3 regions of the Achromobacter sp. ESBL13 genome follow, and region 2 is predicted to be linked to each of the others. Evidence: predicted binding sites of a transcription regulator. Region 2 holds the regulator's gene; each other region holds the start of a gene.
What was found. Region 2 encodes HrcA, which represses chaperone genes, less so after heat shock. Its sites were predicted from a motif close to TTAGCACTCNNNNNNNNNGAGTGCTAA; they were not measured.
Positions count from the first base shown of each region.

Region 1: groES (co-chaperone GroES) is a predicted target of HrcA. The motif match lies at 8,294-8,320, and genes of this name have one in related genera.
Region 3: rpoH (RNA polymerase sigma factor RpoH) is a predicted target of HrcA. The motif match lies at 3,952-3,978, and genes of this name have one in related genera.

Region 1 is NZ_JAZEVT010000004.1:100,737-110,489, reverse strand. Features, by position in the region: gene V6F88_RS17370 (CaiB/BaiF CoA transferase family protein) at 3-1,199, shown strand; gene V6F88_RS17365 (hypothetical protein) at 1,196-2,344, shown strand; gene V6F88_RS17360 (enoyl-CoA hydratase/isomerase family protein) at 2,355-3,125, shown strand; gene V6F88_RS17355 (hypothetical protein) at 3,135-3,707, opposite strand; gene V6F88_RS17350 (RNA polymerase sigma factor) at 3,788-4,120, opposite strand; gene V6F88_RS17345 (LLM class oxidoreductase) at 4,479-5,438, opposite strand; gene V6F88_RS17340 (glutathione S-transferase family protein) at 5,534-6,157, opposite strand; gene V6F88_RS17335 (LysR substrate-binding domain-containing protein) at 6,274-7,155, shown strand; gene V6F88_RS17330 (hypothetical protein) at 7,557-7,967, shown strand; gene groES (co-chaperone GroES) at 8,378-8,665, shown strand; gene groL (chaperonin GroEL) at 8,703-9,753, shown strand, end outside.
Region 2 is NZ_JAZEVT010000007.1:65,495-75,247, reverse strand. Features, by position in the region: gene V6F88_RS23835 (hypothetical protein) at 1-164, opposite strand, end outside; tRNA gene V6F88_RS23830 (tRNA-Gly) at 372-447, opposite strand; gene murB (UDP-N-acetylmuramate dehydrogenase) at 712-1,758, shown strand; gene dapB (4-hydroxy-tetrahydrodipicolinate reductase) at 1,906-2,697, opposite strand; gene V6F88_RS23815 (outer membrane protein assembly factor BamE) at 2,716-3,252, opposite strand; gene fur (ferric iron uptake transcriptional regulator) at 3,409-3,828, shown strand; gene recN (DNA repair protein RecN) at 4,060-5,721, opposite strand; gene V6F88_RS23800 (NAD kinase) at 5,735-6,634, opposite strand; gene hrcA (heat-inducible transcriptional repressor HrcA) at 6,799-7,803, shown strand; gene hemH (ferrochelatase) at 7,849-8,973, shown strand; gene V6F88_RS23785 (hypothetical protein) at 8,963-9,199, shown strand; gene grpE (nucleotide exchange factor GrpE) at 9,345-9,753, shown strand, end outside.
Region 3 is NZ_JAZEVT010000002.1:82,562-92,314, forward strand. Features, by position in the region: gene V6F88_RS09100 (cation:proton antiporter) at 1-1,694, opposite strand, end outside; gene cpdA (3',5'-cyclic-AMP phosphodiesterase) at 1,885-2,721, shown strand; gene rpoH (RNA polymerase sigma factor RpoH) at 3,021-3,941, opposite strand; gene V6F88_RS09115 (hypothetical protein) at 4,060-4,749, opposite strand; gene fghA (S-formylglutathione hydrolase) at 4,846-5,712, opposite strand; gene V6F88_RS09125 (hypothetical protein) at 5,943-6,701, shown strand; gene V6F88_RS09130 (glutamate synthase-related protein) at 7,094-9,753, shown strand, end outside.

The DNA.
Region 1 (9,753 bases), on a different contig from region 2:
GCATGAGTATTCTTTCTGGCTACAAGGTTCTGGACTGCTCCATCGCCATGGCGGGGCCTTTCGCGGCGCAGCGCCTGGGCGACCTGGGCGCCGACGTGATCAAGATCGAGCCGCCCACCGGCGAATGGCAGCGGCACGCGCCTGCCGGCGGCATCACGGGCAACAAGATCAACGTGTCCTTTCTCTCGCTGAACCGCAACAAGCGCTCGCTGGCGATCGATCTGAAGAGTGCCGGCGGCAAAGAGATCATCCAGAAGCTCGCGGCGCAGGCCGATGTGTTTATCCAGAACTACCGCCCGGGCGTCGCCGGCCGTCTGGGCGTTGACTACGAGACCCTGTCGGCGCTGAACCCGCGCCTGATCTATGTATCGATGTCGGGCTTCGGCGAAGACGGCCCCTATGCCACGCGCCCCGGCCAGGACCTGCTGTTGCAGGCGATGTCGGGCGCCATGCTGTCGTCGGGCCGTGCGGGCGAAGCGCCACGCGCGGCAGGCCAGTATGTGGTCGACGCCGTCACCGCGTATTGCGCCTTCGAAGGCGTGCTGGCCGCCCTGCTGCACCGCGAACGCACCGGCGAAGGCCAGAAGGTCGAGGTCAACATGCTGGATGCAATCACCACGATCCAGATGCAGGAGCTCTCGGTCTACACCGTGGGGCACAAGCCGCAGGTGCGCAGTGCCGAGCCGCATGCCCACGTGTACATCCGCGCCCCCTATGGCACCTTCGCGACAAGCGATGGCTATCTGGCGCTTGCCATGCCCGACATGAAAGTGCTGGCGCGCGTGACCGAAGAGCCGCGCCTGGGGCAGTACACCGACGAGCGCGACGGTTGGGAGAAGCGCGACGAGATTTATGCGCTGGTGCGCGACACGCTTGCCAAGGCCTCGACGGCCGACTGGTTCGCCAAGCTGGATGCCGCCGGCATCTGGTGCAGCCCCGTCTATGGATACGCCGATCTGGTGGAAGATCCGCAAATCGCGCACAACGGCACCTTTGTCGAGTACGAGCATCCGACCGAAGGCCGGATCAAGACACCGGGTTTTCCGATCCGCTTTTCCAAGACGCCAAGCCAGGTGCTGCGCGGCGCACCGCTTACCGGCCAACACACCGACGAAGTGCTGCGCGATTTTGGCTTCAGCGCCGACGAGATCGCCGCGCATGCGGCCTCGGGCGCGGTGCTGCGTGGAACCTCGGAATGAGCGAGCGCGCCCTGCCCTACCGCGGCCTTACCTGGGACCATCCGCGCGGCTTCAATGCCCTGCGCGCCGCCACCGCACGCACGCCGCTTGTGCACTGGGACAAGCAGTCGCTTGAAGGCTTTGAATCGGCGCCCATCGCCGAACTGTGCGCCCGTTATGACCTGGTGGTGCTGGACCATCCCCATCTGGGCGAGGCCCTGGCGCACGATTGCCTGCAAGCGCTAGACACCGTGTTCGCGCCCGACGAGCTGGCGCGGATCGCGCGGGACAGCATCGGGCTGTCGTACGACAGCTATCGCATGGCCGACCGCCAATGGGCGCTGCCGCTGGACGCCGCCACCCAGGTCATGGCCACGCGCGCCGACCGGCTTGACGGCGCCGTGCCGCGCACCTGGCGCGAGGTGCTGGCGCTGTCGCAACGCAGCGGCGCGGTCGCGCTCAGCTGGGGCGGTCCGCACCCGTTCCTGTCACTGCTGTCGATCGCGGCCGCCATCGCGCCCGATACCGACTTGCGCCCGCACGGCGCTTGGCACGACGAGGCGACGCTTGCCGACGCGTGCGATGTGCTTGGCGAATTGGCGCGGCTTACACCCGCGCAGGCGCTGGCTTACAACCCGATTGCGCTGCTCGGCCACATGAGCTCGCGCGATGACATCGTGCTCTGCCCGCTGGTCTATGGCTATGTGAACTACGCCACCAGCGCGGTGGCGAAACCGCTTACGTTCCGCGATGCGCCCGAGGCTGAAGCGGGCAGGCCCGGCTCGATCCTCGGTGGCACCGGCATTGCGATATCACGGCGCTGCATCGTGGGGCCGGAGTTGCGCGCGCATCTGCTGTGGTTGCTTGCCGCCGATACCCAAAGCCGCTTCATTCCGCAGCACGAAGGGCAGCCAAGCCATCGCGACAGCTGGGCCGACGCGAACGTGAACGCGGCCAGCGGCAACTTCTATGCCAACACGGCCCGCACGCTTGAAGCTGCCTCGATCCGGCCAAGGCACGATGGCTACATTGCCTTCCAGACACAGGCCTCGCAGTTCCTGCGTGACGGCGTCGCCGCCCGCGCATCTTCCCAGTCATTGGCGCGCGGCCTGACGCAGCGCTTCCAGGCCAGCCTGGCCGCCGCCTTCAAGCACACCGCAACCTAAGGATTCCGACGTGATCGCACTCGTCAATCTCAGTATCGATGGCCATGTCGCCATCATCGAACTCAATCGTCCCGAGAAGCTGAACGCGATGACGCCCGAGATGGCCGACCTGCTGATCGCGGCGGTAGGGCAATGCAACACCGACTCGCAGGTGCGCGCGGTGATCCTGACCGGCGCGGGTCCCAAGGCCTTCTGCGCCGGCTCGGACATTACCGAGCTGGACCGCTACGCCACGCCCTGGGATTTTCGCAATCGGCTTGACTACTGCGACTGCGTGCGCATGTTGAAGAAGCCCACGGTGGCGGCGATCAACGGCTATACCTTCGGCGGCGGCCTGGAAATGGCGTTGGCCTGCGATATCCGCATCGCCTCGGACAACGCGCGCCTGGGCGCGCCCGAGATCAAGCTGGGCTGGATTGGCGGCGGCGGCATGACGGCGCAGCTGGTCCATGCGGTCGGCCCGAGCAACGCCGCGCTGATGGTGCTGACCGGCGACCCCATCCGCGCCGAGCAGGCGCTGGCCTGGGGCTTGGTGAGCGAGGTGGTGCCACAGGAGCAGTTGCGCAACCGCGCCCAAGCCCTTGCCGCCACCATCGCCTCACGCGCGCCTATCGCGGCCGAGACGGCACGCGTCAACCTGCGCGCCGCGCTGTCGATGCCGCTGGAGAAGGCAGTGGAATACGAGCGCGACCTGCAAGCGATCTGCTTCGCCACCGCCGACGCCAAGGAAGGCCGAAGAGCATTCGAAGAAAAGCGCGCGCCCAAGTTCGAGCGGCGCTGACGAGGACGGTCAGGCGGTCAGGAAGCGCGTGACTTCGGCCCAATCGTTAGTCGACAGGGCAACGTCCTCGAAGTCGCCGGCTTCCTCGTCGTAACGCGAAACACAGAAGCGCTGGCTTCGGCCGGATTCGCGGTCGGCGTAGTCGGCGTAGTCGACATACACCTTTAGCCCGCGCTCCTTGTTCTCGAACGAGGGAGCTGCATCGATATAGCTCGATGCGTCGACATACCCTTCGGGAAGGGGCGGCAGGGTTGTGATGTCGAAGTCGGGAAACTCTCGACGAAGTCGTTCAAGGTTCATATGGGAAGCATGTAGAGGCTGGCGGCCTGACATTTTACGTTGAATGTACTGACTCAACCGGTTCGCGATCACCTCTGGACGCCAGTGAGCAAATAAGGGGACGGCAATCGACGGCTTTCGGCCTCGCTTTGTCACCACGTCACGTAACTTATTCGAAAAGGTCCTCACCGACTTATTGGCAACCTGCTGCCGGGTTACCTCATTCCAAATGACATTCTCGGGCGCTCGCTGGTTGCCGTAACGTGATGCCCAAAACGCTGCTTCGTGTGTACCGTTGTCCATCGTTCTGCCCCGATCCGTAATCAGTACGTGCCGCGCACCGTCAGCATCCAGTTGCGCGGAGCGCCGTATAGTGTTCGACGCTATTGACGGACAGCCCCATCCGCGATTTCAGGTTGGGTCAGACCGTCGAGGCGGTGCCAGATATAGGCCTGCCGGCACTTCTCTGGCAACTGCGCCAAAGCGTCGTCGAGCGCCGGATGTTCGTGATCGACCAGATCATGTAGCGGCACGGCGGCGCGTTGGCTGAGCTTGCGCAGACCGCTTGCCAGGTTGTTGCGGCTGGCTTGATAGAGATAGGCACACGGATCGGCCAGCGCGGCGCCTTCTCGCTTGAGCATGCCGAGCGCGGCATCCTGCAACGCATGTTCGGCCTCCTGGCGATGCTCGCAGCGACGCGTCCAGTCGCGAAACATCGTCGCATACTTGACGAGCCAGCTATCGGGCGGCGGAGGGGTCGGCACTGTCGGGAACGGACTGCGAAGGAGGCCGGATCATAAATGATAATAGTGTTATTTCAATGATCCGCCGATGCAGCAACGGTTGCCAAGGGCGTTGCTTTCCCAGCCTTTCCCCTGCCCTGATTCCACGGAGCGTGCCCCGCCACATTGACACCGAATGCAGGACCGCATCAACGTTGGGCAGAATTGCTCCGTGCATCGGTTGCGCGACTCTTGTTTACAGGCCCAGCAAGCGATCTACGGCATGCGCGATGGTGCCAGCGTTGTTGGAAAAGGTGAGCAACGACGATGGGCAGAAAGCGCGTGTCTCCTCTCACCATCCAACAGCAGAGGACGGCACGCCTTGATGCGATGGAAACCGTGGCAGCACGTCCTCCGACAGCTCCTGCAGGACGTCTGCCGGCGCGCGCTGTGAAAACTGTATTCCCAGCGCTGCATGGTTCACTCCCGCCGCCTGCCAGGTCTCCAAAAGCGCAATCAGCCCCTTGCGCCCTGTGCGCAGGACGTAGCCGCCGTGTAAGGGCGTGCGAGGATAATCAGGATCATCTACCAGATCGATCCATTCGTTGGTCATATGCGGGCGGAACGCCCCGCCGGGGATGAGTGCACGCCAGGCACGGATTTTTTCCGACAGATGTTGAGGGCCGATAGCATCGTGGGTCGAATTGGGGTACGTCAGCCAGCCATCTGCGTGCTCGGCGATCCATGCAAGCGATTGGCCCGACGAGCCCGTCACCATCATGGGAATGGTGCCGACGACGGGCTTGGGAAGGAACTCGGCGCCCGAAAAGCTTCCCAGCGGGGAATCAATCTCCAAGAGTCCCGTATGCATGAGTTGGCGTATGTAGCCGATCCCCTGCGCGAAGCGCTCTGCCCGACGCGCGTGTTCCAACCCATAAGCGGGGAATTCTATCGGCCTATCGCCGGATGCCACGCCCATAACCAGGCGGCCACCCGAAAGCTGATCGATAGTCGCGGCCGCCTTGGCCAGGTCGATGGGATGGCGCAAGGAGAGGACGGCACTGCCCGTTGCAAGCGACACGTTCTTGGTTCGCGCGGCGAGAAACGCAAGATAGGTAAAGGGATCGAATACCTGCCCCGCGTCGCCAAAAGACGGGTCGAACAAGGGCACGTCCCGCACCCACACAGCAGCGAAGCCATGCCTGTCGATTTCAGTGACTAAATCGGCTTGGCCAGCGAGCGCCTTCATGTTTCCTTCATACCGTCGAAGCGGCAGGAAGACGCCAACCGTCAGACTGTCCGGCGCAAACATACGGCGGTATCCGGCGTGCGAGTGAAACGAGGCGAGCGGGGCGCCGGCCTTCTGCGGGAAGGAGCTGGTTTCGTTCATGGATTTCAACATTGGGTTCATGCGCTTGTAGCCGGAGCTGGCAACGTAATGCCCGCGCGCACCGCAGGCCGATCCGCAACGCGCTCATGCCACGCGCTCAGGTGAAGGTGCCGGCTGAAGTCGAAACCGACAATCCGCGCGATGTGCATCCAGCCGAAATGGGCGATGTCGGCAATGGAATAGTCTTGGCCGGCGAGATAGCGGCGCCCTGAAAGGACACGATCCAGCACGGAAAACGCCTCTTCCGTGAGGTGGCGATATCGGTCGATGGACGAGGCCGAGGCCTCTGGCGCGAATAGTTCGAAGTGCACACGTTGGCCCAGCATTGGACCCACACTGGATGCATGGAACTGCAACCACTTGATCGCCTCCCAGCGCGAACGCAAATCGGAGGGCAGCAGCTTTCCTGTCTTCTCGGCCAGATAAAGCAGGATCGCTGCCGACTCGAAAAGTTCTATCCCGGTATCGCTATCCGTCAGCACAGGGATACGACCATGGGGATTGAGCGCGAGAAAGTCTGCCCGGCGATGCTCACCCTCATCAATACGCACATGGTGGAGGCGATAGGGCAAGGAAAGCTCTTCAAGCGCGATGGTGGCCTTGAAGCCATTAGGCGAGCTGTCGGTATAGAGATGCAACATGATATTTATAGATAAACTAAATTGAGAAATAACGCCGACCTCAAATTCTCATCTATAAAGCTGGTCGTCTGAAGCGATAATTTCTCCTCCCCATATTTAGCAAAACTAAAATCCTAATGAACTACCCTTTACAGGCGCTACGCACGTTCGTGGAAGTTGGACATCGGGGCACCGTCAAGGCTGCCGCGCAGGCCCTGCATGTGACTCCGGGCGCAGTCAGCCAACAGATTCGATTGCTCGAAGACCGACTGGGTGTTGTTTTGCTGACGCGCGAGCGCCTCGGCATGCGCTTGACTGACGCCGGTACCAGCTTCCACGCGAAAGTGTCAGATGCGTTTCGTCAGATCGACCACGCGGTACATGCTCTGGAGGCGACCAAGAAGAGAATGAGCCTGACGGTAAGCACGGTCGCCACATTTGCCGCGTCCTGGCTCGTACCCAGGCTCGGGCATTTCAAGCGTTTGCATCCTGAAGTCGAAATCCGCGTGGAAGCGACGTCTGAGTTGGTGAATCTGCACCGTGATCGTGTGGATGTGGCCGTGCGCCATGGGCTTGGGGATTATCCCGGTCTGGATGTCAAACCGCTTATGGCTCCGGCTTTGATTCCTGTGGCCTCAGCGGAATTTCTTCACACCCACCAGGCCGTCATCCGCGAGACGCAGGATTGCCTGAACTATCCTCTGTTGCACGATTCTGATCGGGCCGATTGGCCGCTCTGGCTGAAGGCGCATGGTGGCGTCGAAGATGCACGCGCAGAGCGCGGCAGCGCATTTGACGATGATTTTTTGCTTATCCGCGCGGCGGAGACCGGCCAGGGCTTGGCATTGATCCCGCAAGCCTACGCCGAAGATGAAATCGCGGCGGGACGGCTCGTACAAGTGCTGGACAAACCGTGGCCGGCAAGATTTGCCTACTACGTAGTGACGCGGCCAGGGGCGACTGAGCGGACCGAGGTGAGCATGTTCATGGATTGGATATTGCAAGAGGCTGCTCGATAGTTCGAATCGCATACGGCGGCATGCAGTGGGCCTGGCCAGGATCGACATGACTTTCTGAGTCGCCGCGGATCGCCGCGAAGGCCAGCTCCCGGCCAGGAACGGTCGCGGGAGATCGGGGTCCGTATGGTGTGTAAAACGCATTCAAGCGCTATTCGTGCCAGAGGGGTAGTACCGGAATTTAGGTGCGCGCAGGGCATCGCTATTCGCCAGGATCGCAATGCCGGCTTGCGTTGTGGGCATCTGACACCCCTCGTGTCGCGCGAATAACGCCCGTCGCTTGCCGGATGCTATCTTGCCCTCTGAACGCAGACGCCATTCAGACACAGTCAGCGTGCCCGCACATCCCACTTCGGGTCGAATGCGATGGCACTACCATCCGAACAAATTAGGGTTCACTGAACATGCTTACAGATATCCTGGTTGCCTCGACTGAAGACATCCCCGCGATTCTCTCTGGCGAGTCGGCCAACTGGCCAATCTTGAAGTTCAAAGCGTTGGACAACATGGTGCTGGCCGGACTATGGTCCGCGCTCGGCGGAACGACCGCCACAGAATTTGAAGGCGAAAAGCACCTTCGTGCGCACACGCAAGAGCGATGGGTCTTCGAGTTCCCTGAGGACTTTGTGCGCAGGCTTTCAGCCGCGCAGTCAGAAGCCATTCCAGGCATATCTGCTGTCTGGGCCAAACACGACGAAATGGTGCACATGGGCGCCGATGGTCCGGCCATCGAGCCGGTTGTTGAAGCTTTGTCTAAGTTTGCTCGGGAAGCGACGAGCCAAGGAAAGCGTCTCTTCCTTTCGATGAGCCTCTAATCGAATGACTGCTTTCGGGAGAGTCGAAGGACTGCTTCGGGTCGAAAGCGGAAGTTCTCTGAAAGCCGGTCAAGCCTACCGCTCACCCCTGACGACCCGGTGCCAAGAGATTCTCAAAAAACCGGACTCGGGGCTAAGTACCTTTGGGGCTGAAATCGACCCAAGTGCCTGATCTGCTTTGGGCTGACACGTTTTATTTAATCTCGATCCGCATGACGCAAATCCCAGGTTCGGCGGCGTTTGACACTCACTTGCGACGCCCCCCGCCCCCAAATATGTAACAGCCGCCCCTCCCCCCCTTGAACCCTGCAACATCATCCCTATAATTAGCACTCGACACCGGTGAGTGCTAACAGCCCTCCCGGGGCTAACCGATCATTCACTTTCAATCAAGTAAACAGGAGTTCCTCATGGCCTTGCGTCCCCTGGGCGATCGCGTGATCGTCAAACGCCTCGAAAACGAGCGCAAGACTGCCTCGGGCATCGTCATCCCCGACAGCGCCGCAGAAAAGCCTGATCAGGGCGAAGTCGTGGCCGTCGGCCCCGGCAAGAAGACCGAAGACGGCAAGATCCTGCCGGTCGACCTGAAGGCTGGCGACAAGGTTCTGTTCGGCAAGTATGCCGGCCAGTCCGTGAAGGTTGATGGCGAAGAACTGCTCGTCATCCGCGAGGACGAAATCCTCGCCGTGGTTCAGTAAATCCCGCCTCAAACGAATTTTGGAAGGAAGCTAAGAAATGGCTGCCAAGCAAGTATTGTTCGGTGACGACGCCCGTGTGCGTATCGTCCGCGGCGTGAATGTTCTCGCCAACGCTGTTAAGACCACCCTGGGCCCCAAGGGTCGCAACGTCGTGCTGGAGCGCTCGTTCGGCGCCCCGACCGTGACCAAGGACGGCGTGTCCGTCGCCAAGGAAATCGAACTGAAGGACAAGTTCGAGAACATCGGCGCACAACTGGTCAAGGACGTTGCCTCCAAGACCTCCGACAACGCCGGTGACGGCACCACGACCGCCACCGTGCTGGCTCAAGCCATCGTCATGGAAGGCCTGAAGTACGTTGCCGCCGGTTTCAACCCGATCGACCTGAAGCGCGGCATCGACAAGGCTGTCGCCGCTGCCGTGGCTGAACTGAAGAAGCAATCCAAGCCGGTCACGACCAGCAAGGAAATCGCTCAAGTCGGTTCCATCTCGGCCAACAGCGATGCCTCCATCGGCCAGATCATCGCTGACGCGATGGACAAGGTTGGCAAGGAAGGCGTCATCACCGTCGAAGACGGCAAGTCGCTGGAAAACGAGCTGGACGTCGTCGAAGGCATGCAATTCGACCGCGGCTACCTGTCGCCCTACTTCATCAACAGCCCGGAAAAGCAAGTTGCCGTGCTGGAAGATCCGTATGTCCTGATTTTCGACAAGAAGATCAGCAACATCCGTGACCTGCTGCCCGTGCTGGAACAAGTTGCCAAGTCGAGCCGTCCCCTGCTGATCATTGCAGAAGACGTCGAAGGCGAAGCGCTGGCCACCCTGGTTGTGAACAACATCCGTGGCATCCTGAAGACCACCGCCGTCAAGGCTCCGGGCTTCGGCGACCGCCGCAAGGCCATGCTGGAAGACATCGCCATCCTGACGGGCGGCACGGTGATCTCCGAAGAAACCGGCATGTCGCTGGAAAAGGCCGGCCTGGCTGAACTGGGCCAAGCCAAGCGCATCGAAGTGGGCAAGGAAAACACGACGATCATCGACGGCGCTGGCGACAGCAAGTCGATCGAGGCTCGCGTCAAGCAAGTCCGTG
Region 2 (9,753 bases):
TGCTGATAATTTTCAACGGTGGTGGGGTAGAAGTAGCGCAGCAAGGGCTTGAACATCAGCCCTTCATTGAGCGCATCGGTTACCCAGCTGATCAGCACGATGGAGCTGATGGTGTAGCAGGCGGTTTTCAAGCGGTGCAGCAGCACCGTGCGCGTCAATGTCATGGCCAAGGCTCCGGGGGCGGCGGACGCGGCGACGCGGCGTCCGCGATGCAACCCAAGAGCAGAGCATCCGGATCGGCAAGAAGCAATCAGAGGACTCTGGTAATGGCGGCAGGAATGAAAAAAGGGCCGGACAACAAGTGTCGGGCCCTTTTTAGGTGACTGCAGTGATCAAGAACCTGGGTTGCTTGACCGCTGCACATCTGAATTTGGAGCGGGAGACGAGTCTCGAACTCGCGACCTCAACCTTGGCAAGGTTGCGCTCTACCAACTGAGCTACTCCCGCATGGGTTCCGTCTTGAACTGCTCAGAACCGTTTTCTTATGCACTTTCTTATGCACTTTCTTATGCACTCTGATCAACTTGGTTATCGATCAGAAGGCGCGCATCTTACATGATTTTTTCGAGCTTGTCATTGGGCCGAGATTTTTCGCGTTTTCGCCGTGTTCTCTGTAAAGAGCGGCTATTGAAAAAGCGGTGTACTCAAACCAAAACACTCAATCAAGTAATATGAGCGAAGACCGAAACTATAGCATAGCCCGTAGCACCCATGTCAACTCCCTCTGCTATCGACACGGCGTCAGCCGCGTTGACTCCCGCTGCCCACGATCTCAGCCGGCTCAATACGCTGGGCCTGGTCTCGCAAGCCGAAGCCTTTGTCACGCTGGATGATGCCGCTCAATTGCCGGCCTTGTCCGACTTGGCACGCGGGGCGGACAGCCTCCTGGTGCTGGGCGGCGGCAGCAATGTCGTCCTGCCCCGGCGTGTTTCCGGCTTGGTGGCCAAGGTGGCTTTCAGGGGCGTGCGGCTGTTGCAGGACGCGCCCGATGTCTGCCTGGTGGAAGCGGCGGGCGGCGAAAGCTGGCACGGCTTTGTCGAACATTGCGTCGGGCAGGGCTGGGATGGCCTGGAAAACCTGGCCTTGATTCCCGGTACGGTCGGGGCCGCGCCGGTGCAGAACATCGGCGCTTACGGCGTCGAATTCGAAGAACGCTTTCATAGCCTGACGGCGTGGGATGTCGCGGCGGCAAGGCTTGTTGAAATGGGCCCGTCCGATTGCCGCTTTTCGTATCGCGATAGCGCGTTCAAGCACGATGCGCCCGGCCGCTGGATCATCGTCAGCGTGCGGTTCGCCTTGCCGCGCCCCTGGCGCCCCGTGTTGGGCTATCCCGACCTGCAACGCCACGAACGGTTGGCCCACGGCGCGCCCGGCGCGCGGGACATCTTCAACGCGGTTTGCGACATTCGCCGCGCCAAGCTGCCGGACCCGGCAGTGACCGGCAACGCCGGCAGCTTTTTCAAGAATCCCATCGTAGCGGCCGATGTGCGGGACGCTCTGGCCGAACGCTACCCGGGCCTGGTGTCGTACGCGCAACCGGACGGCCGCTACAAGCTGGCAGCCGGTTGGCTGATCGATCAATGCGGTTGGAAGGGGCAGGCGCTGGGCGCGGCCGGGGTGCATGACAGGCAGGCGCTGGTGCTGGTGAATCGCGGCGGAGCCAACGCCGCCGACATCATGGCGCTGGCCGGCGCGATTCAAGCGTCGGTGCAGGCGCGCTATGGCGTCATGCTGGAACCGGAGCCCGTGGTGGTGTAGGGCGCGGTGCGGCCGGAGCAATAAAAAAGGATCCCGAGGGATCCTTTGTGTTTTGTGGCGGCCGGCGATCCGGCGGCCGGCGATCCGGCGGCCGGCGTTCCGGCGTTCCGGCGTTCCGGCGCTCCGGCGATCCCGCGGCCGCCTGGCTCAGAAGCCCAGCACGGATTGCATGTCGTACAGGCCGTTGTGCTTGTCTTGCAGAAAGCGTGCCGCGCGCAGGGCGCCTTCCGCGTAGGTGGCGCGGCTGCTGGAACGGTGCGTGATCTCGATGCGTTCGCCGATGCCGCAGAACGATACGGTGTGGTCGCCCACGATGTCGCCACCGCGCAGCACGGAAAAGCCGATGGTGCCGGGCTTGCGCACGCCGGTGTCGCCATGGCGGCTCCAGGTGGCCACGTCCGGCAGCGCCACGTCCCAGGCCGACGCAATGGTCTCGCCCATTTTCAACGCGGTGCCCGAAGGCGCATCGACCTTGTTGCGATGGTGCGCTTCGAACACTTCAACGTCATAACCGGAATTCAGGATGCGGGCGGCCATGTCCAGCAGCTTGAGCGTGGCATTCACACCCACGCTCATGTTGGGCGCGAACACGATGCCGATTTTCTGCGCGGCCACTTCGATGGCGGCGCGGCCGTTGTCGTCGAACCCGGTGGTGCCGATGACGGCGTGCGTGCCGTGCTTCACGCAGGCCTGCAAGTGGGCAAGCGTGCCTTCGGGCCGCGTGAAATCGATCAGGCAATCGGCGTTGGCCAGCGCGTCAAGATCATCGGTGATCAGCACGCCGGTCTGTTGGCCCAGCGGGGCGCCCGCGTCCTGGCCCAGCGACGTCGACCCATTGCGGTCCAACGCCACTGCCAATTGCAGGTCGGTGGACTTGAGGATGGCGTCGATCAGCATCTGGCCCATACGGCCGCTGGCGCCGGCAATTGCAATACGCATGAAGAAAATCCTTGGGGGTTACCGAAGCGGCTCGGGCGCGTTGCCCGGTTGGCCGGGGTACTGATTCAGCGGGCTGACCGGCGCGGCGGAATCGCGCTTTTTCAGGTCTTCCTCTTCTTTGATGCGGGCTTCGTCCTGGTCCAGGCGCTTGTCCGCCTTTTCGTCGGCGGTGCTGCTGGGGGTGTTCAGCTGATAGGGCTGCAAATCAGGCTGCTTGTCGCCTTCCCAGCGCGTCAGGCGGTCGTTTTCGAACCAGACGGTGAACTTGCGTTCACGGGCTTCGCCGTAGCCGGGCTTGTAATAGTAGGGGTAGTCCCAACGGTTGGCGTGCAGCACGCTGGTAAGGGTAGGGCTGCCCAGCGCAAAGCGGACTTGCTCGCGGGTCATGCCCGGCTGGAGCAGCGCGACTTGTTCCTGGGTGATCCAGTTGCCTTGCTGGACACCGGCCTTGTAGGGGAAGCCCCACTTGTCCCCCGAGCAGCCGGCAAGGGCGATGGCCAGGGCGGCGACGGCCAATCCGGTCTTCAGCGAGCGGGAGGGAATTCGTGCAATCATGGACACTACGCGCCCCTATTATTTGGAAGCAGACAAAACCGTTATCATAAAGGTTTCATAAGGATAGTTCCGCGAGGCGGCATGAATTCAGGTGAGCCGACTCGCGGTGCACCCTTGATTCTGCCCATGCCTACGCGGACGGAGAGCGATTACACCATGAGCGACCAAAGCGAACTGAAGAACATGGGTTTGAAGGCGACGTTTCCGCGCCTGAAAATTCTTGATATTTTCCGCAAATCCGACCAGCGCCACCTCAGCGCCGAAGACGTCTACCGTGCCCTGATCGGCGAAAATGTCGAAATCGGCCTGGCAACCGTCTACCGCGTGCTGACCCAGTTCGAGCAGGCCGGCATCCTGGCCCGCAGCCAGTTCGACAGCGGCAAGGCCGTGTTCGAGCTGAACGACGGCGATCACCACGATCACCTGATCTGCACGAATTGCGGCACCGTGGTCGAGTTTTCGGACCCGGACATTGAAAAGCGCCAGCAGAAGATCGCCAAGGACAACGGTTTCGCGCTGGAAAGCCACGCGATGGTGTTGTACGGCGTGTGCAGCAGCTGCATGAAAGGGCGCTAAACCGCTAGCGTCCGCCCCACGGTCCGTGGCCGCGCTCGTTGCGGGCCAGTGAGATCAAAAGCCCCTTCTGAACGGAGGGGCTTTTTTTTGTCCGATGGGTCCGCCGCGGGGCGCGGTTCTTGCGCCGTCCTTGCGCCGATATTGCGCGGCTTTAAGCTGCATTTCACGCGGCATGCGCGCGGATATTCCTTGGAATCGTGGCGGGCTTGCCTTGGCCCGCGCCAAGCTGGGTCAGGCTGCGGGCTGGTCAAAACCTTCCAGCATTTCGCGGGCGTGCTCGCGCGTGGTGGCCGTCAGCTTGATGCCGCCCAGCATCCGCGCGATTTCCTCAACACGCGCCGCCGCGTCCAGCTCTTCGATGCTGGAGCGCGTGGTGCCGCGAGACTCGGTCTTGCTGACCAGGAACTGGTTGTTCGCGCAGGCAGCCACCTGGGGCAAGTGCGTCACGCACAGCACCTGGTGGCGTTCGCCCAGCTCGCGCAGCAGCTTGCCCACGGCTTCGGCCACCGCGCCGCCCACGCCGCTATCGACCTCATCGAAGATCAGCGTCGGTACGCGCGCGGCGCGGCTGGCAATGACGGACAGCGCCAGCGAAATCCGCGACAACTCGCCACCCGAAGCCACTTTGGCCAGGGGTCGCGGGGTGGTGCCGGCGTGGCCGGCCACCAGAAATTCAACCTGCTCGTTGCCGTGCGCGGACGGCCCGGCGGCGGTCAGGGTGGGCTCGAACTTGCCGCCCTGCATGGCCAGCGTCTGCATGGCCTGGGTGACTTGTTTGCCCAGGTCCTTGGCTATCTTGCGACGGGCGGCGGTCAGCTTGGCGGCCGCGGCGTCGTATTGCGTTTGCGCCGCCACCGACTGGGTGCGCAACGCATCGATGTCGCCGGCGGCTTGCAAGGCGGCCAGCTCGGCATGCAGGGAATCGCGCAATTCGCACAGGGCGTCGGGCTCGACGCGGAATTTGCGCGCGGTCTCGAAGACCAGGCCCAGGCGCGCTTCGACGTCGGCCAGCCGCTTCGGGTCCAGATCGACCCGGCTGACGTAATTGTTCAGGTCGGACACGGCTTCGCTGATCGCGATGCGGGCGGACTCCAGTTCGTCGTACACGCCTTGCAGGCCGGGGTCATGCCGCAGCATTTGCTGAATGCGGTGATTGGCGGCCGTGACGCGGTGGTGCGCGGAATCGCCTTCGCCGTCCAGCGCTTCCAGGATTTGCGAGGCGCCATCCAGCAGCGATTGCGAATGCGACAAGCGCGTGTGCTCGGACTGCAAGGATTCCCATTCGTCCGGGCCAAGCGCCAGTTGATCCAGTTCGTCCACCTGCCATTGCAGCCGGTCGCGTTCGTTGGCCAGGCTGGCGGCGTCTTTTTCGGCGGCTTCCAGTTGGCGCGCCAGCGCGCGCCATTGCTTCCACGCCTGGCCCACGGCCTGGCGCAGATCGCCATGGCCGCCGTGGGCGTCCAGCAGATCGCGCTGGGCGTCAGGGCGCATCAGGCTTTGATGGGCGTGCTGGCCGTGGATGTCGACCAGGCTGTCGCCCAGTTCGCGCAGCTGCCCCACGGTGGCGGGCGTGCCGTTGATGTAAGCGCGGCTGCGCCCCTGCGCGTCGATGACCCGGCGCAGCGACAATTCGTCATCGGCGTCGATTTCGCGTTCGTTCAGCCAGCTGTGCAATGACTTGGGCGTATCGAACACGGCAGTGATGTCGGCGCGCGGCGCGCCTTCGCGCAGCATGCTGGCGTCGCCACGCTCGCCCAGCGCAAGCGCCAACGCGTCCACCAGGATGGATTTGCCCGCCCCGGTCTCGCCGGAGAACACGGTGAAGCCGGGGCCGAAATGGATTTCGGTCTGTTCGACGATGACGAAGTCGCGGATATGCAGGGTGCGCAGCATGTCGGGGCGCTTACTACTCTACGTTGTCGGTGGCCTGGGGCATCAGGTTCCAATGCAACTTGCGGCGCAAGGTGGAAAAGAAGCTGTAGCCCTCGGGGTGCACGAAGCGGATGGTGTACGGCGCGCGCTGCACGACGATGCGGTCGCCCGGTTGCAGGTCGGACCACGTCTGCATGTCGAAATGCACGCTGGCGCCAACTTCCACGCGGCCCATCGCCGTCAGCGTCATGTTCAGCACGCCGGTGTCCGGGATGACGATGGGTCGGTTCGACAGCGTTTGCGGCGCCACGGGCACCAGCACCATGGCGTTCATGCCGGGGTGCAGGATGGGGCCGTTGGCGGACAGCGCGTATGCGGTCGAGCCGGTGGGCGTGGCGATGATCAGGCCGTCGGCGCGCTGCGTGTACATGAAGGCGCCGTCCAGCTCGACGCGCACTTCGATCATGCCGCCGCGCCCGGCGCGGTTCAGCACGACGTCGTTGAGCGCCGACGCGGAATACATTTTCTGGTCGCCGCGCCACACGCTGCCTTCCAGCAGCATGCGTTCTTCTATCTGGAAGCTGCCTTCCAATACGCGCGCCAGGGCGCCGTGCGCGTCCTGCAGCGGGATGTCGGTGATGAAGCCCAGGCGCCCGTGGTTGATACCCACCAGGGGCACGCCAAAAGGCGCCAGATGCCGGCCCGCGCCCAGCACCGTGCCGTCGCCGCCCATCACGACGGCCAGCGATGCATTCTGGCCAATCTCTTCAAGGGTAGCGATGGGGTATTCGGTCAGGCCGGTGTTGCGCGCGGTGTCCGCATCGATCAGCACATGCCTGCCCGCTTGCGTCAGCGCGTGCGCAAGGGCTCTTAGCGGGGTGTCCAGGCCGGTGTCCTGGTATCTGCCGATCAGGGCGACGGTAGGAAAGTGCATGGATGCGGGTGTATCAAAAGGGCGAAACGAAGGGCAGGGCCGAAGGGCGAAGCCGAAGCCAGAACCTGCCCGGAATGGGCCGATTAGCCGATTATATGGGGCCGCATATCTGCTTGCGGGACAAAAATCGCCTTTATCCTAAAAGATTCCTTAAAATGCCCGCTATGGATGACCGCGCACGCGCACTACTGAAAGCGTTGATAGAACGCTACATCGCCGATGGGCAGCCCGTCGGCTCGCGGACGCTATCGAAAGTCTTTGACTTGTCCCCGGCCACCATCCGCAATGTCATGGCGGATCTTGAAGAGCTGGGGCTGATCCATAGCCCGCACACCTCCGCCGGCCGCGTGCCTACGCCGCGGGGCTATCGCATGTTCGTCGATTCCCTGCTGGCCGTGCAGTCTTATCAGCTGCAACCGCACAACATGGGCGAAATGCTGTCGGCCGCCGAACCCACCCGCGCCGTCAACGCCGCCGCCGCGTTGCTGTCCAACCTGACGCAATTCGCGGGCGTGGTGCTGACCCCGAAGCGTGCCCAGGTATTCCGGCAGATCGAATTCATCCGGCTGTCCGACAAGCGCGTGCTGCTTATCATCGTCACCCCGGACGGCGACGTCCAGAACCGCATTCTCTTTGTTCAGCGCGATTACGCCGAAGCGGAATTGCTGGAAGCCGGCAATTTCTTCAACATGCACTTCGCGGGCAAGTCGTTCAACGCCGTGCGCCAGACGCTGTCCACCGAACTGGCTCAGCTGCGCGAAGACATTTCGCGGTTGATGCAGGCGGCGGTCGAGGCCAGCGCCGAGGCCGCGGAAGACGGCGACACCATGGTCATCTCGGGCGAACGCAAGCTGCTGGACGTCACCGATATCGCGTCCGACATGGACCGGCTGCGCAAGATGTTCTCGCTGTTCGAGAAAAAGACCGACCTGCTGCAACTGCTGGATGTGTCCAGCCGGGCGCAGGGCGTGCAGATCTACATCGGTGGCGACTCCCAGCTGGTGCCCATGGAAGAGGTCTCGGTCATCACCGCGCCCTACGGCGTGGACGGCAAGGTCGTGGGCACGTTGGGCGTCATCGGCCCGACCCGCATGGCTTACGAACGCGTGATTCCCATTGTGGACATCACGGCGCGCCTGCTGTCCAACGCGCTCAGCCACAACCAGTAGTCCCATTCAAAGCTACATCCTCCTCGCGGAGGAAGGGGAGTTTTTGTGTTTCTTCGCCTGTTCAAGTACCTGTGGCCTGAACGCTATCTGCCGGAAGCCGAGCAGGACGACCCCTTCAACGAAGACCCGCCGGCCCGCGCGCCCGGCAAAGTCGGGGTGCTGCTGGTCAACCTGGGTACGCCGGATAGGCCGGACAAGCAGGGCATCCGCAAATACCTGGGCGAATTCCTGTCGGACCCGCGCGTCATTGAAATTCCACGTTATTTATGGAAGCCCATCCTGTACGGGCTGGTGCTGACGCTGCGGCCGAAGAAGCTGGCGCCGCGCTATGCGGGCGTCTGGCTGAAAGAAGGGTCGCCCCTGATGGTCTATAGCCAGCGCCAGGCCGACGGCGTGCGCGCCGCACTGGAGGCATCGGGCATCGACGCCGTGGTGGAACTGGGCATGCGCTACGGCAACCCTTCCATTCCGGACGCCATCACCCGTTTGCGCGCGGCCGGTTGCGAACGCATCCTGACCGTGCCGCTGTACCCGCAGTACGCGGCCAGCACCACGGCCACGGTCGTGGACGCGGTCACCCGCCATGCCGGGCGCCTGCGCGACCAGCCCGAACTGCGCTTTACCAAGCGCTTTCACGAAGATCCGGCCTGGCTGGACCCGCTGGCCGCCCGCATCGAGACCTTCTGGCGCGAGCACGGCAAGCCGCAGAAGCTGGTCATGAGCTTTCACGGGTTGCCGCGGTATTCCATCGAATTGGGCGACCCCTACTACCGCGACTGCATGGAGTCGGCGCGCCTGCTGTCCCAACGGCTGTCGCTGCCGCGCGAGCAGATCGAAGTGACCTTCCAAAGCCGCTTTGGCACTGCCCGGTGGCTTGAGCCCTATACCGAGCCCACCCTGAAAGCGTTAGCCGCTTCAGGTGTTACCGAGGTGGATGTGGTGTGCCCGGGATTTGTGGCAGACTGTCTAGAAACCCTGGAAGAGATCAGCCTGGAATGCCGGGACGCCTTTATTGAGGCGGGCGGCAAGCAGTTTCGTTACATCCCTGCGCTGAACGACGATCCCGCATGGATCGCCGGCTTGGCCACTTTGGTGGAACGCAACTTGCAGGGCTGGCCACTGAAGATCCAGGCCAACACGGACTTGAAGGAGAAGGCGCATGCACCATGATCCCAAGAGCGGCAAGAGCGTAAAAAAGGGGACCGTTGCCACCCCGGTGGACGAGGATCAGGTCGAACACGATCTGGACGAGGCGCTGGCCGAAACTTTTCCCGCCAGCGACCCCATCGCCATCCGGCCCGAGCCGGACGACGATGACGAAAACGTAGACCGCGGCCTGAAGGAAAGCTTCCCCGCCAGCGACCCGGTCGCCCCGGCGCAGCCCCACAAGAAGTAAGCGGCCGGCCCGCCCGGGCCAGACCCGGGCGGGCTTCCGGTCCCAGAGGGGCGCCGTCAGGGAATATTTCGCTTACCCGGGCTTGAAATAGGGGTATTGGCCCCCATTCATGTCTGCGAAAGCCATTCTTTTTGGAGGATTCCCCATGACGGCACCCCACGAGCCTGTAGACAAGACGCCCGAAGCCGGCCACAACGCCGACGCGGCACCCGCCGACCAGGACGCCGGTCAGGCCGAGCTGAACGAGTTGCGCGCCCAGCTGGACGCCGCCCAAGCTACCGTCAATGAGCAGCACGACCAGCTTCTGCGTGTGCACGCCGAAGCCGACAACGTGCGCCGCCGCGCCCAGGAAGAAGTGTCCAAGGCGCGCAAGTTCGGCATCGAATCGTTTGCCGAGAGCCTGGTTCCGGTCAAGGACAGCCTTGAGGCCGCCCTGGCCCAACCCGACCAGACCGTCCAGACGTTGCGCGAAGGCGTTGAAGTCACCCTGAAGCAGTTGTCGGCCGCGTTCGAGCGCAACATGCTCAAGGACATCGCGCCGGCCCAGGGCGACA
Region 3 (9,753 bases), on a different contig from region 2:
CCCTGGAAGCCAAACAGATAGTGCATCCGCAACGCCAGCCGGAAGCCGGTGGAATAGCGCACGTCCTGCACGATGGCGCGCTCGAAGCCGGGCACACCGCCCAGCCGGATGGCGTCTTCCAGACGCTCGGCCCGTGCCAGCAACGTTTCGGCCATGCGCCAATCCACGATCTGCGCTTTCAGGATGTCGAAGAACATTTCCTCTTCACGCTGCGCCACGATGGCCAGGCCCACGGACACGCGCTGCTCGTCGCTCATCTGGCTGACCTGGCCGTCGTGCACGCTGGTCAGGCTGGCGTCGAACACGGCGCGGATGCGGTCGCGCACTTCCGTGCCGATGTGCTCGGTCTTGGCGACTTCCTCCGTCTTGCCTTGCAGGTCCTCCAGGGCCACGGCCAGCGCCTGGTTGCGGATGGTGCGTTCCACCGGCGACAGCTGGTTAAGGCCCAGCATGCGGATCAGCGGCCGCAGGCTGATGCCGTTGATGAACAGCGTCAGCAGCACATAACTGGTGGTGGCCACCGCGATGAACTGGCGCGCCTCTTCGGGCACGCCGGTCTGCTCGGTTACGGCCAGCGCCAGCGCCAGCGACACGGCGCCGCGCAGCCCGCCCCACAACATCACTACTTTGTAGGGGTTGCTGACCTTGGTGCCCAGCCGGGTCAGCCCCAGCAGCGGCAACAGGCCGAATACGACAATGGCGCGCGCCACCAGGGTGGCGACGAACACCACGGCCACCAGCACCAGTTCCTGCCAATCGGCGGCCGCCATCAGCTTGGGGATGAGCATGGCCGCGAACAGGAAAATCAGGGAATTGGCCCAGAAGCCGAACTGTTCCCACGCGCTGGACAGGTATTCGAAGGTGGTGGGCGACATGCGTGTGCGGCCGGTGGACCCCACGACCAGCCCCGCGATCACGGTCGCGACCACGCCCGAGACGTTCAGATAGTGTTCCGAAATGAAGAAGGACAAGTAGGCCAGCGTCAACGTCAGCGTGATTTCGGCCGTGGGGAAGCCCCGCAACCAGGCAAACAGGAAGCAGGCCAGCCGCCCCATCGCAAAGCCGGCCACGCCGCCCCCGATGAAGTGCACGATGAAGTCGTTGAAGATGCCGCTGACGGTGAGCTCGCCGTGACCGCTCAGAACCGCCAGCAGCACGGAATACAGGGCGATGGACGCGGCATCGTTGAACAGGCTTTCGCCTTCGACCAGTGTGGTCAGGCGCTTGGGCGCGCCCACCTCTCGGAAAATGCCAACCACGGCAACCGGGTCGGTGGTGGCCACAATGGCGCCCAGCAGCAGGCATACCACCAGGCCGTAGGGCGAGATCGCGTCCAGCGTCACGCCCACCACCACGGTACACACCACGACGGCCACGATGGCCATCATCAGAATGGGTCCGATGTCGTCCATCAACCGGCGCACGTTCATGGACAGCGCGGTTTCGAACAACAGTACCGGCAGGAACACCATCAGGAAGGTTTCGGACGAAATCTCGAAGCGTTCCAGCGAATCCAGGAAGTCGGCGATCCAGCTGGGCGCCCAGCCGTGCACGTGGATCACAATACCCAACAAGCAACCGACGATAGCCAACAGCACCGAGTAGGGCAGCTTGAGGCGGCCCGCCAACGGCGGCATGAAGCAAACCAGAGTGAGCAGTCCGGCCAGGCCGAACACAAGAAAACCTACATCCATGGATGGCGCCGAGTCGCAAACAGTGAAAAGTTTCACAAGAATAGCGGCATTTTCGGCAGACACCGGGCAGGAACCTGTAGGGAATCGTAGAGAATGCACGTTTCGTTACCCGGCTTGCGTAGGCAGAAACGCGTCGCGCCATGTTTTTTGGGTAATGTTCAAACGTGCAAAACCCCCACAGGAGCGGCACTTGCCACGCGTCCATTCTTTGGCCCGGCGTCACGACGCGCCCGCCATGCTTGTCCAGTTGACCGACAGCCATCTGTTCGGCGAGCCCGACACGTCGATGCTGGGCGTCAATACCGACGCGAGCCTGCGCGCCGTGCTGCGCCAGATTGAAGCCGACGGCAAACGCCCTGATCTATTGCTGGCCACGGGCGACTTGTCCCAGGACGGCGAGGCCGCGGCTTATCGGCGGTTTGCGGCGATTCTGAGCCACGCAAGCGTGCTGTCCGGCGCGCAGATCCGCTGCCTGCCGGGCAATCACGACCAGCCCGCCGTGATGCGGCAGGAACTGCCCCAATGGTCCACACCGGTTACGGACGTGGGCGCATGGCGCGTCGTCACACTGGACACCACCGTGCCCGGCTCCAATGCCGGCCATCTTCCCGACAGCCAGCTGGACATGCTGGAAGCCGCGCTTGCCGAGGCGCCCGGACGCCACACCTTGATCGCCATGCATCACAACCCGATGCAGATGGACAGCCACTGGCATGACTCGATGATGATCGACAACCCGCAGGCGCTATTCAAGCGCCTGACCCGATGGCCACAGGCGCGCGTGCTGCTGTGGGGCCACGTGCATCACGAATTCGACCGTCGTCGTCACAACCTGCGCATGCTGGCCACGCCGTCGACCTGCTTTCAGTTCAGCATCCGCGACGGCAAGCATGTGGTGGACAACCTGGCGCCGGGTTATCGCTGGATCAAGCTTTATCAGGACGGGTCGATGGCCACCGGCGTGCGTCGCGTGCAGGACGCGCTGTGGCATACGGCCCTTGCGGCGGATAACGCGCAGGCCGCATAAAAATCGGGGCACCAGATATACGAATATATGTGGTGCCCCGCAAGCATCCGTCTCATAGGGGAGGGGAAAGAGGAGAAGCCGAGACGGATGGCAAGACTGCTAACCAAAGTTCGCGGTCTACATGAAGTTAGTCGGCGCACGCTTTATTAAGTTTCTGGAAGACCCCGAAATTCAGCGGGTAATTTGTATCAAGTTATTTTGCAGGCCGGGCACCGTCGCAGTGGCGGCGCCGTGAATGCCAGGCGCCGCGCAAAAGAAAAGGGCCGCATAAGCGGCCCTTTGTATGCAGCACCGGCGGATCAGGCAGCCAGGTTGCCGCGCATTTTCTTCAGCGCGGCGGCTTCGATCTGGCGAATGCGTTCGGCCGATACGCCGAACTCTTGTGCCAGTTCGTGCAGCGTGGCGCCACCGTCATCTTGCAGCCAGCGGGCTTCGACGATGCGGCGCGAGCGGGCGTCCAGCGCCTCGAGCGCGCCGTTCAAACCGGTGCTTTGAAGCTCGTCGCGCGCGGCGCGTTCCAGCACGCGCGTGGGTTCCTGGCGACCGTCGTCGGACAGGTAGGCGATGGGCGCATAGCTGTCGTCATCGTCGTCCTGGTTTTCCAGTGACATTTCGCGGCCCGACAGACGCACTTCCATTTCGCTGACGTCTTCGCGACGCACGTTCAGTTCGCGCGCGATGTGGTCAACCTGATCGGGGTCCAGCGTCTGGCCATCGGGACGCATGCTGCGCAGGTTGAAGAACAGCTTGCGCTGCGCCTTGGTGGTGGCGACCTTCACCAGGCGCCAGTTGCGGATGATGTATTCGTGGATTTCGGCCTTGATCCAGTGCACGGCAAACGACACCAGGCGCACGCCGCGCTCGGGGTCGAAACGCTTCACGGCTTTCATCAGGCCAACGTTGCCTTCCTGGATCAGGTCGGCATGCGGCAGGCCGTAGCCCAGGTATTGGCGCGCCACCGACACCACCAGGCGCAGGTGCGACAGAATCAATTCACGCGCAGCGCCCAGGTCTTCCTGGTCGCGCAGGCGACGGCCCAGCTCGGTTTCACGCTCGGCCGACAGTACCGGCAGGCGGTTGACCGAAGAAATATACGCGTCGATCGTGCCAAGTGCGCCCGGATTGGCAATGGCCAACGCCAGAGCGTTGCCGGAAGCGGCCAACGAGGTACTGGGTTGTTTCATAGCGGGGGTCTCCGGAAAGCGAAGGGGTAACGACATGGATTCGATGTTAGCACTCTAGTAAAGGGAGTGCTAATTCGACTATTGCGACGCATCAAAGTTTCCACTTTGAAACCCGTCCCTGTTTGTTTCCGCAGCAAGGGCGGCGGGGCGGGTACTACCAGCCCAGGCGTTTCAAGCCCTCGGCCGTGGCGTCGCCGTCCGGGCGGATGAACAAGGCGCCGCGCGGGTCCATGAACACCTGGTACTTCGCGCCGTCGAACAGGGGCATGTATGCGCCGCTTCCGAATTGGACATCCACAAAGGGGAACCAGTTCGGAAAACTCTTTTTCAGCGACCCCAAATCAGGCGCGGGCCAGTCGTCCAAGGCGTGGACGGAGCGCGTGGCCGAGACCTCGCGGGCGACGTCGCTATATCTTCCCGACAAGCGCTCCAGGCGATACAGCGGCGGTACGCCTGCCATCAACGCCGGCAGACGCCAGCGTACGACGCGGGCATCGATCTGCCACTGATCGCCATATAGAACGTACTGCTTGGGGCCCACGCCGGGCGCGTCGGTGGTGACCTGAAACTGCCCCTCGGCCTGCTGCCGGACTTCAACGCGGGCCACGGATTCGTCCGCGGTCAGCCTGAAAAACTGCACCAGCGACAGGGCCAGCAGCCCGGACACACACCCCAGCAGCACCAGCATCAGGCCGAACAGCCGGCGCACCGGCCGGAACTGGAAGACCTTGCGGCCGCGCTCGTCGCGGGGTCCGCCCCGTCCAAGCAGCATGACAAGGCCGGGTAGCAGGACGACGACGGCGCCCAGCAAAATCCAGACAAAAGGGGCGAGGCCGTTGATCAAATGACGGGTTCCTATGGGGCGCCGCAGGTTACAGCCCGACGCGCGCAGGGCGCCGCGAGCCCACCGCAGCGGGCCTTTCAGTATAAAAGCGTGGCTTTAAGCCGCCGGTTTTCCAAGGCGTTCGACGTGAAACCGGATGTGATCCTCGATGAACGTCGAGATGAAGTAATAGCCGTGGTCGTAGCCCGGTTGGCGACGCAGCGTTAGGGGCTGGCCGGCCGCTGCGCAGGCGGCTTCAAATACCTCGGGATACAACTGGTCGACCAGGAATTGGTCTGATTCGCCCTGGTCGATCAGGATGCCGGCGGGAAAAGGCTGCTTCAAGCCGCGCATCAGGACCGAGGCATCATAGGCGGCCCAATCCGTTTCGTTGCCGCCCAGGTAGGCGGCGAATGCCTTCTTGCCCCAGGGGCACAGGCTGGGCGCAGCGATCGGCGCGAAGGCTGACACCGAGCGAAACTTGCCGGGGTTGCGCAGCGCCAGCACCAGCGCGCCATGGCCGCCCATGGAGTGGCCAAAGATACCGGTGCGCGATGCATCGCCGGGCAGCGTGTCGCCCGTGACGATGGCGTGCAGTTCGTCGGTCACGTAGCTGTACATGCGGTAGTGATCGCGCCAGGCCGGCGTCACGGCGTCGACATAGAAGCCCGCGCCGGTGCCCAAGTCCCAGCTTTCTTCTTCGCCGGGCACGTTGGCGCCGCGCGGGCTGGTGTCGGGCGCAACCAGCATGACGCCAAGTTCCGCGGCCAGCCGCTGGGCCCCGGCTTTGATCATGAACGTTTCTTCCGTGCAGGTCAGACCCGCCAGATAGAACAGTACTGGCACGGGGCCGGCATCCGCTTGCGGCGGAACGAAGACCGAAAATCGCATCGGCAGGCCGATCTGCGTGGACTCGTGGCGGTAGTACCGCTGCGTACCGCCAAAACAGCGATGCTGGGAAATAAGCTCCAGGGCCACGGGCATGGACGTTCTCCGGTCGGGGGATGAAAAATTCGTCGACGGGTTAGGGTATATCCACGGTACGACGTTCCGTCGCCGAATGTTAACCTGCTGTGCATACAGGCCGGACGACAAAAAAACCCGAATCCGTGCCCATATTGTGATCACGGGACTTGACCAGCGCCCACCGTGGCACTATTTATATACCGTGAGCGAAGACAACCCGTTCTTCCAGATACGCAAGCCCTGACACTATGGCCCGTCTGCCCCGTCTGTACGCCCCTGGGCTGCCCCAACTGGTGCAGGCCAATTTCATTTCGCCGTTGGCGGCGCCGTCTCAGCCCGCCCCGGCCGATATCCTGAACCAACTGGCCACCTGGCTGGGCGAATCTGCTCAACGCCATCGGGTGTCGGTTCATGGCTGGTTGCTGGCCAATGACCGCATCCTGCTGCTGGCCACTCCCGCTGACGAAGAAGGCCTGCCGCGCTTGATGCAGACGCTGGGCCGCAACCTGGCGGCGCGGCTGCGCGGCGGCCGGGTCTTCGCGGGGCGTTACCGATCCGCGCTGCTGGAACCGGGCGCGTGGGTGCTGCCCGCGCTGGTCTGGCTGGAGACGTATCCCGTGCGCAGCGGCGCATCGCAAGATCCGGATTCCTGGCCCTGGTCGTCCGCGTCCAGCCATACGGGCAATACCCATGCCGCGCCGGCGCAGTGGCAGTCCGATCACGCTGACTACTGGGCTTGCGGCAACACGCCCTTCGACCGTCAGGCTAATTACCGCAAGCGCTTGCAAGACGGCCTGTCGCGCGAAGAATCGCAGCGCATCGATCAGGCCGTCTCTGGCCAATGGGCATTGGGCGGCCCCAGCTTCATTGCCAGCCTGGCGCATACGGCCAGCAGACGCGTGGCCCCCGGCCAGCGCGGTCGGCCGCGCAAGAAGCCCGCAACAACGACAGAGTCGGACACGCCGTCCCCGCCGCCGCCACCCGGTTCCGGGCAAAGCTCTTCCTGATAAACGAACCCGCCGCTACCCGGCGGGTTTTTTCTTGTGGGCCGCCCGTGCGCCGCAGGCTGCCCTTGTGCACTTTTTGCGACACGCGAAAGTGCGATTTCCACACCACGCCTCAGCCCGATTTCCCCAGGCCATCGCAGCCGATAAACGGGGACACATAACGAGATTTTGCCCAATTCAGGTGCATGCTCGAAACGCCTCCTCTATACCGCCCCCTGCCAGGCCAATAACGGCGCGGGCGTTGAAGCGTCCCTATATTTGTGCCCTATGACGGCGCATCGATATAAATAGGGTCGCACCCCCTATGTTTCTGTTGCGCCCTACTGGCGGCGGGGGTATTGTCCGACTCCTGCACTGCAACATTACGACGCAGGCCCACTGCGGAGCGCGCCATGCCCCAAATTACCCCCCCCGAATCCTGTTCCACGCCCAAGGCCACCCCGATCGATGCTTCGCGCATTGGTTTCCCGGCAGCTCAGGGCCTGTACCACCCCAAGAACGAACATGACGCCTGTGGCGTCGGATTCGTTGCACACATCAAGGGCAAGAAAAGCCACGCGATCATCCAGCAGGGTCTGAAGATCCTTGAAAACCTGGACCACCGCGGCGCTGTCGGTGCCGACAAGCTGATGGGCGACGGCGCGGGCATTCTGATCCAGATTCCCGACACGCTTTATCGCGACGAGCTCAGCCAGCAAGGCATCATCCTGCCGCCCCCGGGCGAATACGGCGTGGCCATGGTGTTCCTGCCCAAGGAAACCGCCTCGCGCCTGGCTTGCGAACAAGAGCTGGAACGCTCGGTTCGCGCCGAAGGCCAGGTGGTGCTGGGCTGGCGCAATGTGCCGGTGGACGTCGACATGCCCATGTCACCCACGGTGCGCGATTGCGAACCGGTCATCCGCCAGCTGTTCATCGGCCGCGGCGCCGACGTGATGGTGCCCGACGCGCTGGAACGCAAGCTGTACGTGATCCGCAAGACGGCCAGCCACGCCATCCAGAACATGCATCTGGCCCACGGCAAGGAATACTTCGTGCCGTCCGCATCGGTGCGCACGGTGGTCTACAAGGGCCTGCTGCTGGCCGACCAGGTGGGCCGCTACTACCGCGACCTGGCCGATACCCGCACGGTGTCCGCCCTGGCGCTGGTGCACCAGCGCTTCTCGACCAACACGTTCCCCGCCTGGCCGCTGGCCCACCCGTACCGCATGATTGCGCACAACGGTGAAATCAACACGGTCAAGGGCAACTTCAACTGGCTGCGCGCCCGCGAAGGCATGATGCAGTCGGCCGTGCTGGGCGACGACCTGAAAAAGCTGTACCCCATCGTCTATGAAGGCCAGTCGGACACCGCGACGTTCGACAACTGCCTGGAACTGCTGGTCAATTCCGGCTATTCCCTGGCGCACGCCATGATGATGATGATCCCGGAAGCCTGGGAACAGCACACGCAGATGGACGAGTCCCGTCGCGCGTTCTACGAATACCACGCCGCCATGATGGAGCCGTGGGACGGCCCCGCCGCCGTCGCGTTCACCGACGGCCGCCAGATCGGCGCCACGCTGGACCGCAACGGCCTGCGCCCCGCCCGCTATCTGGTCACCGATGACGACATGGTCATCCTGGCGTCCGAAGCCGGCACGCTGTCGATTCCCGAGAACCGCATCGTCAAGAAGTGGCGTTTGCAGCCGGGCAAGATGTTCTTGATCGACCTGGAACAGGGCCGCATCATCGACGACGCCGAAATCAAGCTGCAACTGGCCAACAGCCGCCCGTACCGCCAATGGATCGAGCGCCTGCAGATCAAGCTGGAATCGCTGCCGGCCCCGCGCCAGGCCGCCGTCGCCACGCAGTCGTCCGTGTCGTTGCTGGACCGCCAGCAGGCATTCGGCTGGACCCAGGAAGACTACAAGTTCATCCTGGAACCCATGGCGTCCACCGGCGAGGAAGTCATCGGCTCGATGGGCAATGACGCCCCGCTGGCCGTGCTGTCCGACCGCGCCAAGCCGTTCTACAACTATTTCCGCCAGTTGTTCGCGCAGGTCACGAACCCGCCCATCGACCCCATCCGCGAACAGCTGGTGATGTCGCTGGTGTCGTTCATCGGCCCCAAGCCCAACCTGCTGGACATCAACAACGTCAACCCGCCGCTGCGCCTGGAAGTGTCCCAGCCGGTGCTGGACTTTGCCGCCATGGCGCAGATCCGCGACATCGAGCAGGTCACGGGCAAGAAATTCCGCAGCTTCGAACTGGACATCACGTACCCCGCCGCCTGGGGCCCCGAGGGCATTGAAGCCCGCGTGGCCGCGCTGTGCGCGCGCGCCGTCGATGCCGTGCAAAGCGGCTACAACATCCTGATCGTGTCGGACCGCCTGGTCGACAGCGAACGCGTGGCCATCCCCGCCCTGTTGGCAACGTCGGCCGTGCACCAGCACCTGATCCGCGCCGGCCTGCGCACCAATACCGGCCTGGTCGTGGAAACCGGGTCCGCGCGTGAAGTGCACCACTTCGCGCTGCTGGGCGGGTACGGTGCCGAGGCCATTCACCCCTACCTGGCGCTGGAATCGCTGGGCAAGATGAATGACCCCGAAAAGGCCGTGAAGAACTTCATCAAGGCCATCGGCAAGGGCTTGAACAAGGTCATGTCCAAGATGGGCATCTCGACCTACATGTCTTACACCGGCGCGCAGATCTTCGAAGCCGTGGGCCTGCAAAGCAACCTGGTGAACAAGTACTTCACCGGCACCTCGTCCAACATTGAAGGCATCGGCATCTTCCAGGTGGCCGAAGAAGCGCTGCGTCAGCACCGCGCGGCGTTCAGCACCGACCCGGTGCTGGCCAACGACCTGGAAGCCGGCGGCGAATACGCCTATCGCGTGCGCGGCGAAGAGCACATGTGGACGCCGGATTCCATCGCCAAGTTGCAGCACGCCTCGCGCGCCAACAACTACCGCACCTATAAGGAATACGCGCAGATCATCAACGACCAGAGCCGTCGCCACATGACCCTGCGCGGCCTGTTCGAATTCCGCTTCGACCCGTCGCGCGCCATCCC